DNA from 2 places in the Actinosynnema sp. CS-041913 genome. Region 2 is predicted to be linked to the other one. Evidence: riboswitches for the same ligand, from Rfam matches in the RefSeq annotation. Region 2 holds a riboswitch; the other holds the start of a gene.

Region 1 (7,475 bases), 320 kb from region 2:
TGTTCCAACGACTCGACCGGCACCTGGACAGTGGTCCAGCCCTCCTCGGGCACGACCTCCGCCAACGCCCGCCCGGCGACCAGGCTGAGCAGGACCTGCGCCCTCTTCAGCCCGGCCTCGGTCATCCGCACCGTGACGGACATCGGGTACATGCGCTCCTCGAAACGTTCCGACCAGCCCGCCCAGAATCCGGTGAGGTCGAATCCCTCCGGCCGCGAGAACCCCTCGTCCGTCGACTGGACTTCGAGCACCCGCGACACCCGATACGTCCGCAGATCACCGCCCGCCTCGGCCACCAGGTACCAGAGCCCGGCCTTGAGCACGAGCCCGAGCGGCCCGATGACCCGTTCCACCTCGACGCCCCGGCTCCCCCACCGCCGGTACCGGATCCGCAACCGCCGCTGGTTCCACACCGCGTCGGCGATGTCACCGAGGAAGGGCATCTCCTCCGTCTGCCGGAACCACCCGGACGTGTCCAGGTGGAACCGCTCCCGAATCCGCCCGGCCCGCGACCGCAACTCCGGCGGCAACGCGGCGAGCAGCTTGAGCTGAGCGGCGGCGACCACCGTGCCCAACCCGAGTTCCGCCGCCGGGCCGGGCATCCCGGCGAGGAACAGCGAGTCCGCTTCCTCCCCGGTCAGTCCGGTGAGCCGCGTCCGGTAGCCGGCCAGTAGCTGATAACCGCCCGTCGGCCCCCGATCCGCGTAGACCGGCACCCCGGCCGAGCCGAGCGCCTCGACGTCCCGGTACACGGTGCGCACCGAGACCTCCAGCTCGTCGGCGAGTTCCTGCGCGGTCATCCGGCCCCGTGACTGGAGCAGCAGCAGGAGCGAGAGCAGACGACTGGCGCGCATGATTCCCAGTGTGCCCGGAAACCTGACACGACCTGTCAGGTACACCCCTCAGGATCGTCGCCATGAGCACTCAGGCAACCGGCCCGGTCGAGATGAAGAGCTGGGACGAGCACACGTGGGACGGCAAGCGGTACGACGAGGCCACCGGTCCCAAGCAGACCACCGGCGGGATGACCACCGCCTACCGGGGCGACCTCGAAGGCACCGGTGACATGAGGTTCCTGATGTCCTACCCGGACGACGACACCTGCCGCTCCACCGGCTACGAGGTCGTGACCGGCACCCTGGCAGGCCGGACGGGCACGTTCGTGCTGGAACACGTCGGCGGCTTCCGCGACGGCGTGGCGGAGGGCACGTTCACCATCGTCTCGGCCACCGGCGACCTGACCGGCCTCACCGGCGAGGGCACGGTCAGGTGGGCCCAGGGCGAACCGGGCCGCTACACGATCGACTACGACCTGTCCTGAGACGACCACCCGGGAACGCCGCCCAGGACCCGCCGCGAACACGCGGGCGCGTCGGCAGGTGTGAGAACACCCGCCGACGCGCCCGAAACCCTCCTGCGCGACCAGCTCCGGCAACAGGTGCCCGATGATCAAGTCGCGTGATGAGACCTCATGGTCAGCCCCCGTGGCCAGACTCCGTGGCCAGACTCCGTGGTCAGCCCCCGTAAGCGGACACCGGGGGGCACGAGCAGACGAGGTTGCGGTCGCCCTTCGCGCCGTCGATCCGGCGCACCGGGGGCCACATCTTCGGCGCGGACGTCCCCGCCGGGAACACCGCCACCTCCCGGCTGTACGGGTGGTCCCACTCGCCCGTCACCGAAGCCGCCGTGTGCGGGGCGTTGCGCAGCGGGTTGTCGTCGGCCGGCCACTCGCCCGCGCCGACGCGGTCGATCTCGCCCTTGATCGCGATCATCGCGTCGATGAACCGGTCGATCTCGGCGAGGTCCTCGCTCTCCGTCGGCTCCACCATCAGCGTGCCCGCCACCGGGAACGACATGGTCGGCGCGTGCAGGCCGTAGTCGGCGAGGCGCTTGGCCACGTCGTCCACGGTCACGCCGGTCGCCTTGGTGATGGCCCGCAGGTCGAGGATGCACTCGTGGGCCACGAAGCCGCCCTCGCCGGTGTAGAGGACGGGGAAGTGCTCGTCCAGCCGGCGGGCCACGTAGTTGGCCGCCGCGACCGCCGTCAGGGTGGCGCGACGCAGGCCGTCCGCGCCCATCATCCGCACGTACGCCCACGAGATCGGCAGGATCGACGCCGAGCCCCACGGCGCGCCGCTGATCGGGCCGACGCCCGTCTCAGGGCCCGCGCCGGGCTGGAGCGGGTGGTTGGGCAGGAACGGCGCGAGGTGCGACCGCACGCCGATCGGGCCGACACCGGGGCCCCCGCCGCCGTGCGGGATGCAGAACGTCTTGTGCAGGTTCAGGTGTGACACGTCCGAGCCGAACTTGCCGTACCGGGCGAGGCCGATCAGCGCGTTGAGGTTCGCGCCGTCGACGTACACCTGGCCGCCCGCGTCGTGCACCACGCCGCACACCTCGCGCACGGTGTCCTCGTACACGCCGTGCGTCGACGGGTAGGTGATCATGATCGCGGCGAGGTCGTCGCGGTGCTCCTCGGCCGTCGTGCGCAGGTGGTCCAGGTCGATGTTGCCCTTGTCGTCGCACTTCACCACGACGACGCGCATACCCGCCATGACGGCCGACGCGGCGTTGGTGCCGTGCGCGGACGACGGGATCAGGCACACGTCGCGGTGCGCGGCGCCCTGCGAGCGGTGGTAGGCGCGGATGGCCAGCAGGCCCGCGAACTCGCCCTGGCTGCCCGCGTTGGGCTGCAACGACACCGCGTCGTAGCCGGTCAGCTCGGCCAGCCAGGTCTCCAGGTCCTTGATCACGGACAGCAGGCCGGCGGCGTCCTCGGCGGGCGCGAACGGGTGCAGCTCGGCGAACTCCGGCCAGGTGACCGGCTCCATCTCGGCGGTGGCGTTGAGCTTCATGGTGCACGAGCCGAGCGGGATCATGCTGCGGTCCAGCGCCACGTCCTTGTCCGAGAGCTGCCGCAGGTAGCGCAGCAGGGCGGTCTCGGAGCGGTGCGCGTGGAACACCGGGTGGGTCAGGTAGTCCGTGGTGCGGCGCAGGTCGGCGGGGATGCCGTCGGCGGTGTCCGCGTCCAGGCCGTCGACGTCGGCCACCGTGACGCCGAACGCCTTCCACACCGCGGACAAATCCTCGCGGGTGGTGGTCTCGTCGCAGGCGACGGACACCGTGTCGGCGTCCACCTGCCACAGGTTCACGCCCAGGTCGCGGGCGGTGGCGACGACCTCGGCCGCACGCCCCTCGACGCGGGCCTGGACGGTGTCGAAGAACTCGCCGTGCACGACTTCGATCCCGCCCTCGCACAGCCCGGCGGCCAGCACGGTCGCCATCCGGTGCGCCCGCGTCGCGATCGCCTTCAGCCCCTCCGGGCCGTGGTAGACCGCGTACATGGAGGCGATCACGGCGAGCAGCACCTGGGCCGTGCAGATGTTGCTGGTCGCCTTCTCCCGGCGGATGTGCTGCTCGCGCGTCTGCAGCGCGAGCCGGTAGGCGAGCGACCCGTCCGCGTCCACGGACACGCCGACCAGCCGCCCCGGTAGCTGCCGCTCCAGCCCCTGCCGGACGGCCAGGTAGCCGGCGTGCGGCCCGCCGAACCCGACCGGCACCCCGAACCGCTGGGTCGTGCCGACGACGACGTCCGCGCCGATCTCGCCCGGCGGGCGCAGCAGCGTCAGCGCCAGCAGGTCGGCCACGACGACGGCGTGCCCGCCGGCCGCGTGGATCTCCCCGATCAGCGCCTGCTGGTCGCGCACCACACCGGACGCGCCGGGGTAGGACAGCAGCACGCCGAAGAAGTCGCCCCCGAGCCCCAACCCCTCCAGCCCCTGGGACAGGTCGGCGGTCACGATCTCGATGCCCAGCGGCTCGGCCCGGGTCTCGATCACGGCCAGCGTCTGGGGGAGCGTGTCGGCGTCCACCACGAACCGGTTCGACTTGCTCCGACCCGCCCGGCGGACCAGCGTCATCGCCTCGGCGGCGGCGGTCGACTCGTCCAGCATCGACGAGTTGGCCAGCGGCAGGCCGGTCAGGTCGGCCACCGCGGTCTGGAAGTTCAGCAGCGCTTCGAGCCGCCCCTGCGAGATCTCCGGCTGGTAGGGCGTGTACGCGGTGTACCAGGCGGGGCTCTCCAGCACGTTGCGGCGGATGACCGGCGGCGTGATGGTGCCGTAGTAGCCGAGGCCGATCATCTGCTTGAGCGGCCTGTTCCGGCCCGCGAGGGCACGCAGCTCGGCGAGCGCCTCGGTCTCGGTGGCCGGCGCGGGCAGGTCGAGCACCAGGTCCCGCTCGCGGATCGACGGCGGCACCGCGCGCTGGGCCAGTTCCTCCAGCGAGCCGACGCCGATGACGTCGAGGATGCGGGCCAGCTCGGCGGGCCGCGGACCGACGTGCCGGTCGGCGAAGGGGGTGCCGTGCTCAAGAGCGGCGAGGGGGATGCGGTCCTGCGTCATAGCTACGCCTCCGGGGCTACGGGCACACTTCTGCCGTTGCCCTCCCCCTCTGTCTTCCGCCCGAACCGGGCGCCTGAGAGCTTCACGAGGCCCTCGCGGACCAGGCTTGCACCGTCGGCGGGGTCGGTCGCCCGACCCGCTTTCCAGAGGCGTCTCACCCGCGCGGTCCTTGCGCCTGAGAGGTTCCGGGGAGGATTTGCTCCTTCGGCGCCGAGCCGCGGCTCGGACTCTCCCGCACGGGATAAATCGACTACCCGCGAATGGTACCCGGCAGGCCGCGCGACACACTCACGGACGCGACACGGATCTCAACCGGCCCGCTCACGCTCGACGGCCTGCCCTGCTCACGCTCGACCGGCCCCGCTCGACCGGCCCGCCCCGCGGAGGCACAACCGGCCCGCCCGCTCACCCGGGAACCGGCGCCGCGGACACCGCTCCGCTCAACCGATCGCCCGCGTGCGCCGCCGCCGGGACAGCTCGTCGTTCCCCGGCGCCTCGTCGACCTCCAGCCCGTCGGCCCGCTCGGCCGGGAACTCGTGGATCGTGCCGCTGATCTCCCGCATGGCCCCGCTGACCGCGATCCCGAACACCCCTTGACCGCCTTGCAGCAGGTCCACGACCTCCTCGGGCGAGGTGCACTCGTAGACCGTCGTCCCGTCGCTGAACAACGTGATCCTGGCCAGGTCCTGCACCCCCCGCTGCCGCAGGTGGTCGACGGCGACCCGGATGTTCTGCAACGAGACCCCGGTGTCGAGCAGCCGCTTGACCACCTTCAGGACCAGGATGTCCTTGAACGAGTAGAGCCGCTGGCTGCCGGAACCGTGGGCACTCCTTATGGTCGGGTTGACCAGCCCGGTGCGAGCCCAGTAGTCGAGCTGGCGATAGGTGATGCCGGCGATCTGGCACGCGGCGGGCCCGCGATAGCCGACGAGTTCGTCCGGCAGCGAGGAGTCCGGGAACAGCTCGCCCTGTTCTCCGGTTCCCGCCCGGATGGGCGCTTCCTCGACCACGCCTGCCTCCCCTCGGTCCGGCCACGACAGCCGGCGACCAACGTGAAGCCGCCCGGCGCGGAAATCACACCGTGGCAATTCACCTGAGTTCGACGGTAAGTCCGCCTAGGGGGCAGGTCAACGCGACGCGCTGAGCGTGTCGCACCTCAACCTCAACTAAAGGTAGAGAGAGTCAGCCGACGTAAGCCATTCGGGTGACGTTTAGTGATCGTTTAGCCGATCACCGCTGACGTTGTGTAATCCAAAGGTGTGACACCGGGGGGTGGCACGCGGGGCAGATCCACAACGCACCGCAACACCACGAGGGGCCGCTCCAACTCGCGGCTGGACGACCGGCCTCTCGTGGTTCACCCACCCCACGACGTGAGTGAGAAGCCCCCGGAGGCCCGGCCGGCGGCGAACGCGCCCAACGACAAGCAGAAGGTCCGAAGCACCCGCTCCGGACCTCTAGAAGCCCAACCCGCGAACCCGCCACACCAGGCGGGCCGGCCCGACTACGTGTCCGCGCCCCGGAAGTCCTCCGGCGAAACGGAGTCGAGGAACTCGCGGAACTTCTCCACCTCGTCCTCCTGCTCGTCCGGGATGATCAACCCGGCCTCGGCCAGCACCGACTCCTCGGCGTGGATCGGCACCCCGATCCGCAGGGCCAGCGCCACGGAGTCGCTGGGCCGGGCGGACACCCGCACATCACCGTCGAACACCAGCTCGGCGAAGTAGGTGCCCTCCTGCAGATCCGTGATCCGGACCTGTTCAAGCTGCCGCCCGAGCGCCCCGATCACGTCCTTGAGCAGGTCGTGCGTCAACGGCCGGGCAGGTCGGACACCCTGCTGTTCGAGGGCGATCGCGGTGGCCTCGACCGAGCCGATCCAGATCGGCAGGTAGCGTTCGCCCTCGGTTTCGCGCAGCAGCAGGATCGGCTGGTTGGCGGGCAGTTCCACCCGCACGCCCACGACGCGCATCTCGCTCATCGGGTCTCGCCTCCCTCAGCGCGCTGAAATTCTGGCGTCCCCGCTCCAAACGAGGATCCCCCACCTACTCTTTCGACGCTACCCGCCAAGCGGGCCTTGTGCGCAACCGCCCGGTATCCCCGGATCACGATGCGGACACGTGTTCACCGCGGCGAAACGCGGCCACCTGCGACGTCACGCAGGCCGGCCTTCACCAGGAGTGTGTGCAGCGTTACGGAAAGCGCCGCCAACTCGCGGACCACTTCGTCGGCTCGGGCCCGCGCACGGGGATCCCGCCGGCGGTACAGCGGGGCCACCACCTGCTCCACGAGGCTTACTTCGCGATCGGCGGCCACCCGGAAACCACGCAGTTGACGCGGCTCCAGCCCGTACTCGGCCATCGCGCGCACGGTGACCGCGATCTGCACCGCGTCCTGGTCGTAGACACCGGCCCGGATCAGGCCGTGCTGCTCCAACTCGGCCAGCGCCGCGGGCTCCAGCCCGGAGCGGGCCAGCAGTTCCTCACGGGTCGCCCGGTGGGCGGAGCCGGTGAACTGGTCCGCCGTGGGCGCGCCGTCGACCGCGCGGAGGAGGCGCGGGGACACGCCGGCGTCGGCCGCGTCCAACTGCTCCTTGATGACCTTCAGCGGCAGGTAGCGGTCGCGCTGGGCGGCCAGGACGTACCTCAGCCGCTCGACGTCCGCCGACGTGAACTGGCGGTACCCCGATGCGGTGCGTGCCGGGCGGACCAAGCCCTCCGACTCCAGGAATCGGATCTTGGAGATCGTGACGTCGGGGAAGTCCGATCGCAACTGCGCGAGCACCGCGCCGATGCTCAACCCCCCGCGCTGTGGCCGCCCGGCCGCCGTCACTGCGCCCCCTGACCCCCGGCGCCCGGACCGGTCAGGAACACGAGGCGGAACTTGCCGATCTGCACCTCGTCGCCGTTGGCGAGGACCGCCTGGTCGACGGGCTCGCGGTTGACGTAGGTGCCGTTGAGGCTGCCCACGTCGATCACCACGAACTCGCCGCCCTCACGGCGGAACTCGGCGTGCCGGCGGGACACCGTCACGTCGTCGAGGAAGATGTCGCTGTCGGGGTGCCGACCCGCGCTG
Region 2 (7,475 bases):
ACGGCGGTGGCGGGGGCACGTTCGCGCACGAGGCGGTGCTGCTGGAGGAGCAGGCCCGCGCCGGCGACAGCGCGTGGGGCAACAGCGTGCACAGCGGGATCGTCGCCCACTACATCCTCGCCTACGGCACCGAGGAGCAGAAGCACCGCTGGCTGCCCAAGCTCGCGAGCGGCGAGTACGTGGGCGCGATCGCCATGTCCGAGCCCGGCGGCGGCTCCGACCTGCAGAACGTGAAGACGCGCGCGGTCCGGAGCGGCGACGAGTACGTCATCAACGGGTCCAAGACGTTCATCACCAACGGCGCGCAGGCCGAGCTGGTGATCGTGGTGGCCAAGACCGACCCGAGCCAGGGCGCGACCGGCATCTCGCTGCTGGTGGTGGAGACCCCGCTGGCGCCCGGCTTCCGGCGCGGCCGGGTGCTGGACAAGATCGGCCTCAAGGGGCAGGACACCGCCGAGCTGTTCTTCGACGACGTCCGGGTGCCCGCGGACAACCTGCTCGGCTCGGCCGAGGGGCAGGGCTTCGTCCAGCTCATGCAGCAGCTACCGCAGGAACGGCTGATCATCGCCGTCGCGTCGATCGCGGGCATCGAGGCCGCCGTCGACCTCACCGTGGACTACGTGAAGGACCGCACGGCGTTCGGCCGGGAGCTGATCAAGTTCCAGAACACCCGGTTCAAGCTCGCCGAGTGCGCCACCGAGGCCCGCGTGACCCGCGCGTTCGTGGACGAGTGCGTCGAGGCGCACCTGGAGGGCAGGCTCGACGTGCCCACGGCGGCCATGGCCAAGTGGTGGTCCACCGAGCGGCTCTGCGTCGTCGTGGACGAGTGCGTGCAGCTATTCGGCGGCTACGGCTACATGACCGAGTACCCGATCGCGCGCGCGTGGGCGGACGCGCGGGTGCAGAAGATCTACGGTGGGACGAACGAGATCATGAAGGAAATCATCGCGAGGTCGCTCTAGTGGGCGGGCCGCTGGCGGGACTGCGCGTGGTCGAGCTGGCGGGCCTCGCGCCCGCGCCGTTCGGCTGCATGGTGCTCGCGGACCTCGGCGCGTCGGTGGTCCGCGTCGACCGGGTGTCCGGCGGGTTCGACGTGCCCGGCGACGTCCTCGGGCGCGGCCGGCGGTCGATCGGGGTGGACATCCGGCGGCCGGAGGGCGCGGAGCTGGTGCTGCGCCTGGTGGAGCGGTCGGACGTGCTGGTCGAGGGCTTCCGGCCGGGCGTGGCCGAGCGGCTGGGCATCGGGCCCGCGCAGTGCCTGGCCCGCAACCCGCGCCTGGTCTACGGCCGGATGACGGGCTGGGGCCAGGACGGGCCGCTGGCCGACCGCGCCGGGCACGACATCAACTACATCGCGCTCGCCGGCGCGCTGGAGCCGATCGGGCGGGCGGGCGCGCCGCCCACCGTGCCGCTCAACCTCGTCGGCGACTTCGGCGGCGGCGGGCTGCTGCTCGCGATGGGCGTGCTCGCGGCCCTGTACGAGCGCGAGCGGTCCGGGAAGGGGCAGGTGGTGGACACCGCCATGGTGGACGGCGCGGCGCTGCTGACGACGTTCCTGCACGGCATGAAGGCCGCCGGGTCGTGGCCGGGGGAGCGCGGCACGAACCTGCTCGACGGCGGGGCCCCGTTCTACGACGTGTACGCCGCCGCGGACGGCAAGTACGTCAGCATCGGGGCGCTGGAGGAGAAGTTCTACGCGGACCTGCTGGTCGTGCTGGGGCTGACCGGCCCGGACGTGCCGAACCGGCACGACCCGGCGCAGTGGCCGGCGCTGCGGGCGCGGATCGCCGGGGCCGTGGCCACTCGAACGAGGGATGAATGGGCGGCGCTGGCGGAGGGGACGGACGCCTGCCTGGCCCCCGTGCTGACGCCCGACGAGGCCGCCGGGCACGACCACAACGCCGCGCGCGGCACGTTCGTGGAGGTAGGGGGCTTGGCGCAGCCCGCGCCCGCGCCGCGCTTCGACCGCACTCCGGCGGAGACACCCTCCGTGCCGCCCTCGGCGGGGCAGCACACGATCGAGGTGTTGGAGGCGCTGGGACTGGCCGACGAGGAGATCGCGGAACTACGTCGGGCCGGCGTCGTGGGGTGACCGAACGGTGACCGGAAAATGGCCGCGTTAAATCGCCCGGAGTGCGCGGAAGAATGAGGACGGCCGGTGTCGGCCTAATGACGCACGGTGTGTGGGTCAGCGCAACCGGGTGATCGGCGCGGCTTGCGGCGGAGGGATGACGATGTCGCGGAACCTCGGTGTCAGTGCCAGGGGGAGTGGGCGAGTGGCCCGTACCTTGGTCATCGGCCGGGGCCCGGCGGCCCTTGATCGTCCGTTCGGGTGACTGCCGGCACGGCTCAGGCGTAGCTCCCTGCGTGATCGTACGCCCAGACGTGGGATCACGGCGGGTCCGGCGTTCATCGTCCGGGTGAATGGGGGACCATGGCGGGTAACACGGCGGGCACCACGCCTGTCGGCCGGGCACCTGTGAACGGACGGAGAGGGACTCGTGAACGTCAAGAAGGTGGTGACGCTGGCAGCCGTCGCGCTGCTGCTGTTCCTCCTGATCACCCAGCCCGACCAGTCCGCGGAGGCGGTGAAGACGGGCCTCGGCTGGCTCCGCCAGGGCGCCGAGTCGATCATCACGTTCGTCCGGGGGCTCTTCGGCTAGTCCACCTCGCGAGGCCTCGGTGGTCTGGTCACCCGGGGTGACGGTCAAGTCCGACCGTTGCACCGTCTGGGTGGAATGAGGGCTATAACGCCCTGGTAACAGGGTTTTTGACAATCCAGGGTCTAGCGGTTGTCGGTACCCGCTAATACGGTGCGCTGCATTGGCTGATCTTCGACCGATGAGGAGGCAGAATGGTCGAGGACTCCGGAGTCGACGAGCTGCTGCGGCAGTGGGCGGCTGAGCGCTCGGACGACGCCGAGCTGCAAGAGGTGAACCGGATCAAGGACGAGTGGCTGGCCGAGGCCCCACCGTCCGCGCCGGGAATCCCCGTGCAGCGGGCGAATGGCGGGTCACGCGGACTGGTTCGGGTCGAGTCCGCGGACCCGGCGTACGTGGCGGCGATGAGGAAGCGGGCTCCCGAGGTGCCCGAGGTCCTGCTCGCGGCCGCCGCCAGCTACTGGCAGTTGGTGGGCGACCTGTCCGAGGCGGAGCTGTGGTGGGACGCGGGTATCAGCCCGTTGGACCAACGGGCTCTCGACTACCGGGCGGCCGGGCTCACGCCCGCCGACCTGGGACGTCGACTCGGACCGATGACGGTGCTCCAGCACCTGCGTCGGGGAAGCGCGGCGGCCTGGTGTGTGGCCAGGTTGCAGCGGCAGCGCCGGGACGGCGTTGCGTGAGGTTCGGGCGTCGCGCCGTGAGGGGCGCGACGTGAGTCGGGACTAGCACCAACCGGGAGGGCGGGCTCCTACGCGAGGAGCCCCTTCCGACGAGGACCCGGTGTCGACGGAAGGCCCGGTGTCGTCCGGTGCGGTGGTCCCGCGAAGTACTCTTGAGGGCGTGTCCACCCCTCCGCCCGACTCCCAGGCGACCTCGCCGCGCGAGCGGAGCGAGCGCCATTGGGCACCGCTGGGCATCGCTGTTGTCTGTTTGGCGTCGCTGGTGGTCTGCTGCGGGCTCGCCTACTGGCAGTGGGAGCGGTTCTCCGAGGCCGGGGGCACCTTCCAGAACCTCGGGTACGTGTTCCAGTGGCCGCTGTTCGGCCTGTTCCCCGCGTTCATGGTGTGGCGGATGCGCAAGCTCGCCGCCCAGCGCAAGGCCGAGGACGCCTCCGCGGAGCCGGTGGTGGACGTCCCGGAGCAGGTCGTTACCGTGGAGCCTGTCAGGACACCCGCGCACGACGACGAGGACGACGAGCTGGCGGCCTACAACCGCTACCTCCGGGAGCTCCACGCGCGGGACCAGCGGTGAGCGAAGGCGGTCGGTAGGGCGATGAGCGGTGCGTTGGGCCGGTTCCGGTTCATGGCTTACGTGGTCGGCGTCGGCCTGCTCGGGCTCGTGGTCGCGATGTTCGTCAAGTACCTCGGCGACAACGCCGGGATGATGGCGGTCGTCGGACCCGTCCACGGCTTCCTGTACGCCATCTACCTGGTCATCACGGTCGACCTGGCGCTCAAGGCGCGCTGGTCGCTCAAGGGCACCGCGCTGGTGCTGCTGGCGGGCACCATCCCGTTCGTGTCGTTCTACGCCGAGCGCAAGGTGGTCGAGAGCGTCCGGGCGGAGCGCGCCCTGTGACCGCCTCCCGGTTGACCGCGCCTACCAGGCACAACTAGCGTCTGGCGGTACCAACTGAACACGGCCGTCGATGTCGCGCGGGAGAGTCCCCACCAGGGGCGCCGAAGGAGCAACTCCTCCCCGGAATCTCTCAGGCACAGCTACCGCCCGACGAAGGCAACTCTGAAAAGCAGGCGTCACGCCTCGCCCACGGTGCAAGCCGCGCTCTGCGCGCGGCGAAGCTCTCAGGCTCATGACAGAGGGGGAGGCTCACTCGACGAGGAGTCTCCGATGGACCGTGTCATCCTTCGTAACGGCGACCCGGCCGACCCGGCCGGTCTCGTCGCCGTGCCCGCCATCAGGGAGGACCCCGTGGAAACCCGCCGGACGCCGCTGCACGCCGAGCACGAGGCGCTGGGCGCCCAGTTCACCGACTTCGCGGGCTGGCGGATGCCGCTGCGCTACGACAGCGAGCTGGCCGAGCACCACGCCGTGCGCACTTCGGCGGGCCTGTTCGACCTGACCCACATGGGCGAGATCGTGCTGGCCGGACCCGAGGCGGGCCGCGCGCTGGACCACGCGCTGGTGGGCCACGCGTCCGCGATCGGCGTGGGCCGCGCCCGCTACACCATGATCTGCCAGGCCGACGGCGGCGTGATCGACGACCTGATCGTCTACCGGACCGGCGAGCAGGAGTACCTGGTCGTCGCGAACGCGTCCAACGCGGCCGTCGTCTTCGCGGCGCTGGTCGAGCGCGCCGCGGGCTTCGACACGACGGTGGAGGACAAGTCGGTCGACTACGCCCTGCTGGCCGTGCAGGGCCCGGCGTCGACCGAGATCCTGTCCGGGCTGACCGCGACCGACCTGGCGGCGGTGAAGTACTACGCCTCGTACCCGACCGAGGTGGCCGGCAGGCCCGCCCTGCTGGCCCGCACCGGCTACACCGGCGAGGACGGCTTCGAGCTGTTCCTGGCCCCGGCCGACGCCCCGCACGTGTGGCAGGCGCTGCTGGAGGCGGGCCGGCCGCACGACCTCAAGCCCGCCGGCCTGGGCTGCCGGGACACGCTGCGCCTGGAGGCCGGCATGCCGCTCTACGGCAACGAGCTGAGCGCCGCCCGCACGCCGTACCACGCCAACCTGGGCCGCGTCGTGAAGCTCGACAAGCCCGGTGACTTCGTCGGCCGGGACGCGCTCGCCGCCGTCGCCGAGCGGGGCGCGGACGCGAAGCTGGTGGGGCTGAAGACCTCGTCCCGCCGTGCGCCGAGGCACGGCTACCCGGTGCTGGACGCGTCCGGCACGGTGATCGGGGAGGTCACCAGCGGCGCGCTCTCGCCGACGCTGGGGTACTCCGTGGCCATGGCGTACGTGACTCCGGGCCACACCGGGCCCGGCACCGAGCTGGCCGTCGACATCCGGGGCAAGCAGGAGCCCGTGGAAGTCGTCGCGCTGCCGTTCTACAAGCGAAACTCGTAGGGAGACCACATGTCCGAGCACTTCAACACCTCCCTCGCGGAGTTCGACCCGGAGGTCGCCGAGGCGGTCGCCGCCGAGTTGGGCCGGCAGCAGGGCACGCTGGAGATGATCGCCTCGGAGAACTTCACGCCGGTGTCGGTGCTCCAGGCGCAGGGCTCGGTGCTCACCAACAAGTACGCCGAGGGCTACCCCGGCCGGCGCTACTACGGCGGGTGCGAGCACGTCGACGTCATCGAGCGGCTGGCGATCTCGCGGGTGAAGGAGCTGTTCGGCGCGGGCTTCGCCAACGTGCAGCCGCACTCCGGCGCGCAGGCCAACGCGTGCGCCATGTTCGCCCTTCTCCAGCCCGGCGACACCATCCTCGGGCTGGACCTGGCGCACGGCGGCCACCTCACGCACGGCATGCGGATCAACTTCTCCGGCAAGCTGTACCACGTCGTGCCGTACCACGTGTCCGATGTGGACGGTCGGGTGGACATGGCGGAGGTGGAGCGGCTGGCCGCCGAGCACCGGCCGAAGCTGATCGTGGCGGGCTGGTCGGCGTACCCGCGGCAGCTCGACTTCGCGGAGTTCCGCCGGATCGCCGACTCGGTGGACGCCTACCTGATGGTGGACATGGCGCACTTCGCCGGCCTGGTGGCGGCCGGGCTGCACCCGAGCCCGGTGCCGCACGCGCACGTCGTCACCACGACCACGCACAAGACGCTCGGCGGCCCGCGCGGCGGCGTGATCCTGACCAACGAGGCCGACCTGGCGAAGAAGATCAACTCGGCGGTGTTCCCCGGCCAGCAGGGCGGTCCGCTGGAGCACGTGATCGCGGGCAAGGCGGTGGCGTTCAAGCACGCCGCGTCCCCCGAGTTCGCCGACCGCCAGCGCCGCACGGTCGAGGGCGCGAAGATCCTGGCCGACCGGCTGTCCCGGCCCGACGCGGCGGCGGCCGGCGTGAAGGTGCTGACCGGCGGCACGGACGTGCACCTCGTGCTGGTCGACCTGGTGGGGTCCGAACTGGACGGCAAGCAGGCCGAGGACCGCCTGCACGAGGTCGGCATCACGGTCAACCGCAACGCGGTCCCGAACGACCCCCGCCCGCCGATGGTGACCTCGGGCCTGCGGATCGGCACGCCCGCGCTGGCCACCCGCGGCTTCGGCGCGGCGGACTTCACGGAGGTGGCGGACATCATCGCGTCCGCTCTCCAGGCGTCTCCTGACCTGTCGGATCTCCGTGCGCGGGTTGAGGTCCTGGCGGCGAAGCACCCGCTCTACCCGTCGCTGTAAGGCTTTTCGCACGACGTGATCCCCTCGGCCCAACCCCAGGCCGAGGGGATCACGTTTTCGGGGGATGGTTTTCCTTGGCGCGTCAGGAGATCACTTAGGCGGAGGGTGCGAGGTCGCGTCGACAGGTCGAGACTCATTTTCTGTCGATCATGCTTTTCGATCGGCAGAAAATCAGGCTCGAACTGCCGACTTCCAGGCGGCCTCGCCGACCTGCCGGAGGCAGGTCAATTAGACACAGGGGCTTGTACTCCCGGCGGCAGGCACTCGACGTTGCGTTTGCCGTCGGGCTGGATGACGAACCACGTCCCGCCGACGCCCTGGCCCTTCCACTGGCCCGGCGCCTCGTCCTTCGCGTACGTGTAGAGCGCCCACCCGGCCAGCGTGACCTGCTCGGTGCCGTCGGCGCGCTTCACCGTGCCGATCAGCGCCGGGTCGACGCCCTCCAGCTTCGGCGTGCCGTTGGCCAGCAGCGGCGGCCAGATTTCGGCGCAGTTGCCCTCGCAGTTGGAC

What was found. Region 2 has a riboswitch for glycine ahead of gcvT (glycine cleavage system aminomethyltransferase GcvT). Riboswitches for the same ligand answer to the same signal wherever they lie in the genome.
Region 1: it holds a riboswitch for glycine, as region 2 does, so the genes downstream of both, gcvP (aminomethyl-transferring glycine dehydrogenase) here and gcvT (glycine cleavage system aminomethyltransferase GcvT) in region 2, are expected to answer to the same signal.

Annotation. Positions count from the first base shown of each region.
Region 1 covers NZ_CP192037.1:6,899,315-6,906,789, forward strand. The annotation lists gene ACQPZF_RS30760 (helix-turn-helix transcriptional regulator) at 1-854, opposite strand, end outside; gene ACQPZF_RS30765 (DUF3224 domain-containing protein) at 917-1,321, shown strand; gene gcvP (aminomethyl-transferring glycine dehydrogenase) at 1,515-4,403, opposite strand; glycine riboswitch at 4,557-4,648, opposite strand; gene ACQPZF_RS30775 (MerR family transcriptional regulator) at 4,844-5,413, opposite strand; gene ACQPZF_RS30780 (bifunctional nuclease family protein) at 5,908-6,381, opposite strand; gene ftsR (transcriptional regulator FtsR) at 6,525-7,232, opposite strand; gene garA (glycogen accumulation regulator GarA) at 7,229-7,475, opposite strand, start outside.
Region 2 covers NZ_CP192037.1:7,215,472-7,222,946, reverse strand. The annotation lists gene ACQPZF_RS32345 (acyl-CoA dehydrogenase family protein) at 1-962, shown strand, start outside; gene ACQPZF_RS32340 (CaiB/BaiF CoA transferase family protein) at 962-2,092, shown strand; gene ACQPZF_RS32335 (hypothetical protein) at 2,502-2,663, shown strand; gene ACQPZF_RS32330 (helix-turn-helix transcriptional regulator) at 2,855-3,343, shown strand; gene ACQPZF_RS32325 (hypothetical protein) at 3,573-3,914, shown strand; gene ACQPZF_RS32320 (DUF3817 domain-containing protein) at 3,936-4,238, shown strand; glycine riboswitch at 4,307-4,394, shown strand; glycine riboswitch at 4,396-4,484, shown strand; gene gcvT (glycine cleavage system aminomethyltransferase GcvT) at 4,590-5,690, shown strand; gene glyA (serine hydroxymethyltransferase) at 5,700-6,965, shown strand; gene ACQPZF_RS32305 (hypothetical protein) at 7,190-7,475, opposite strand, start outside.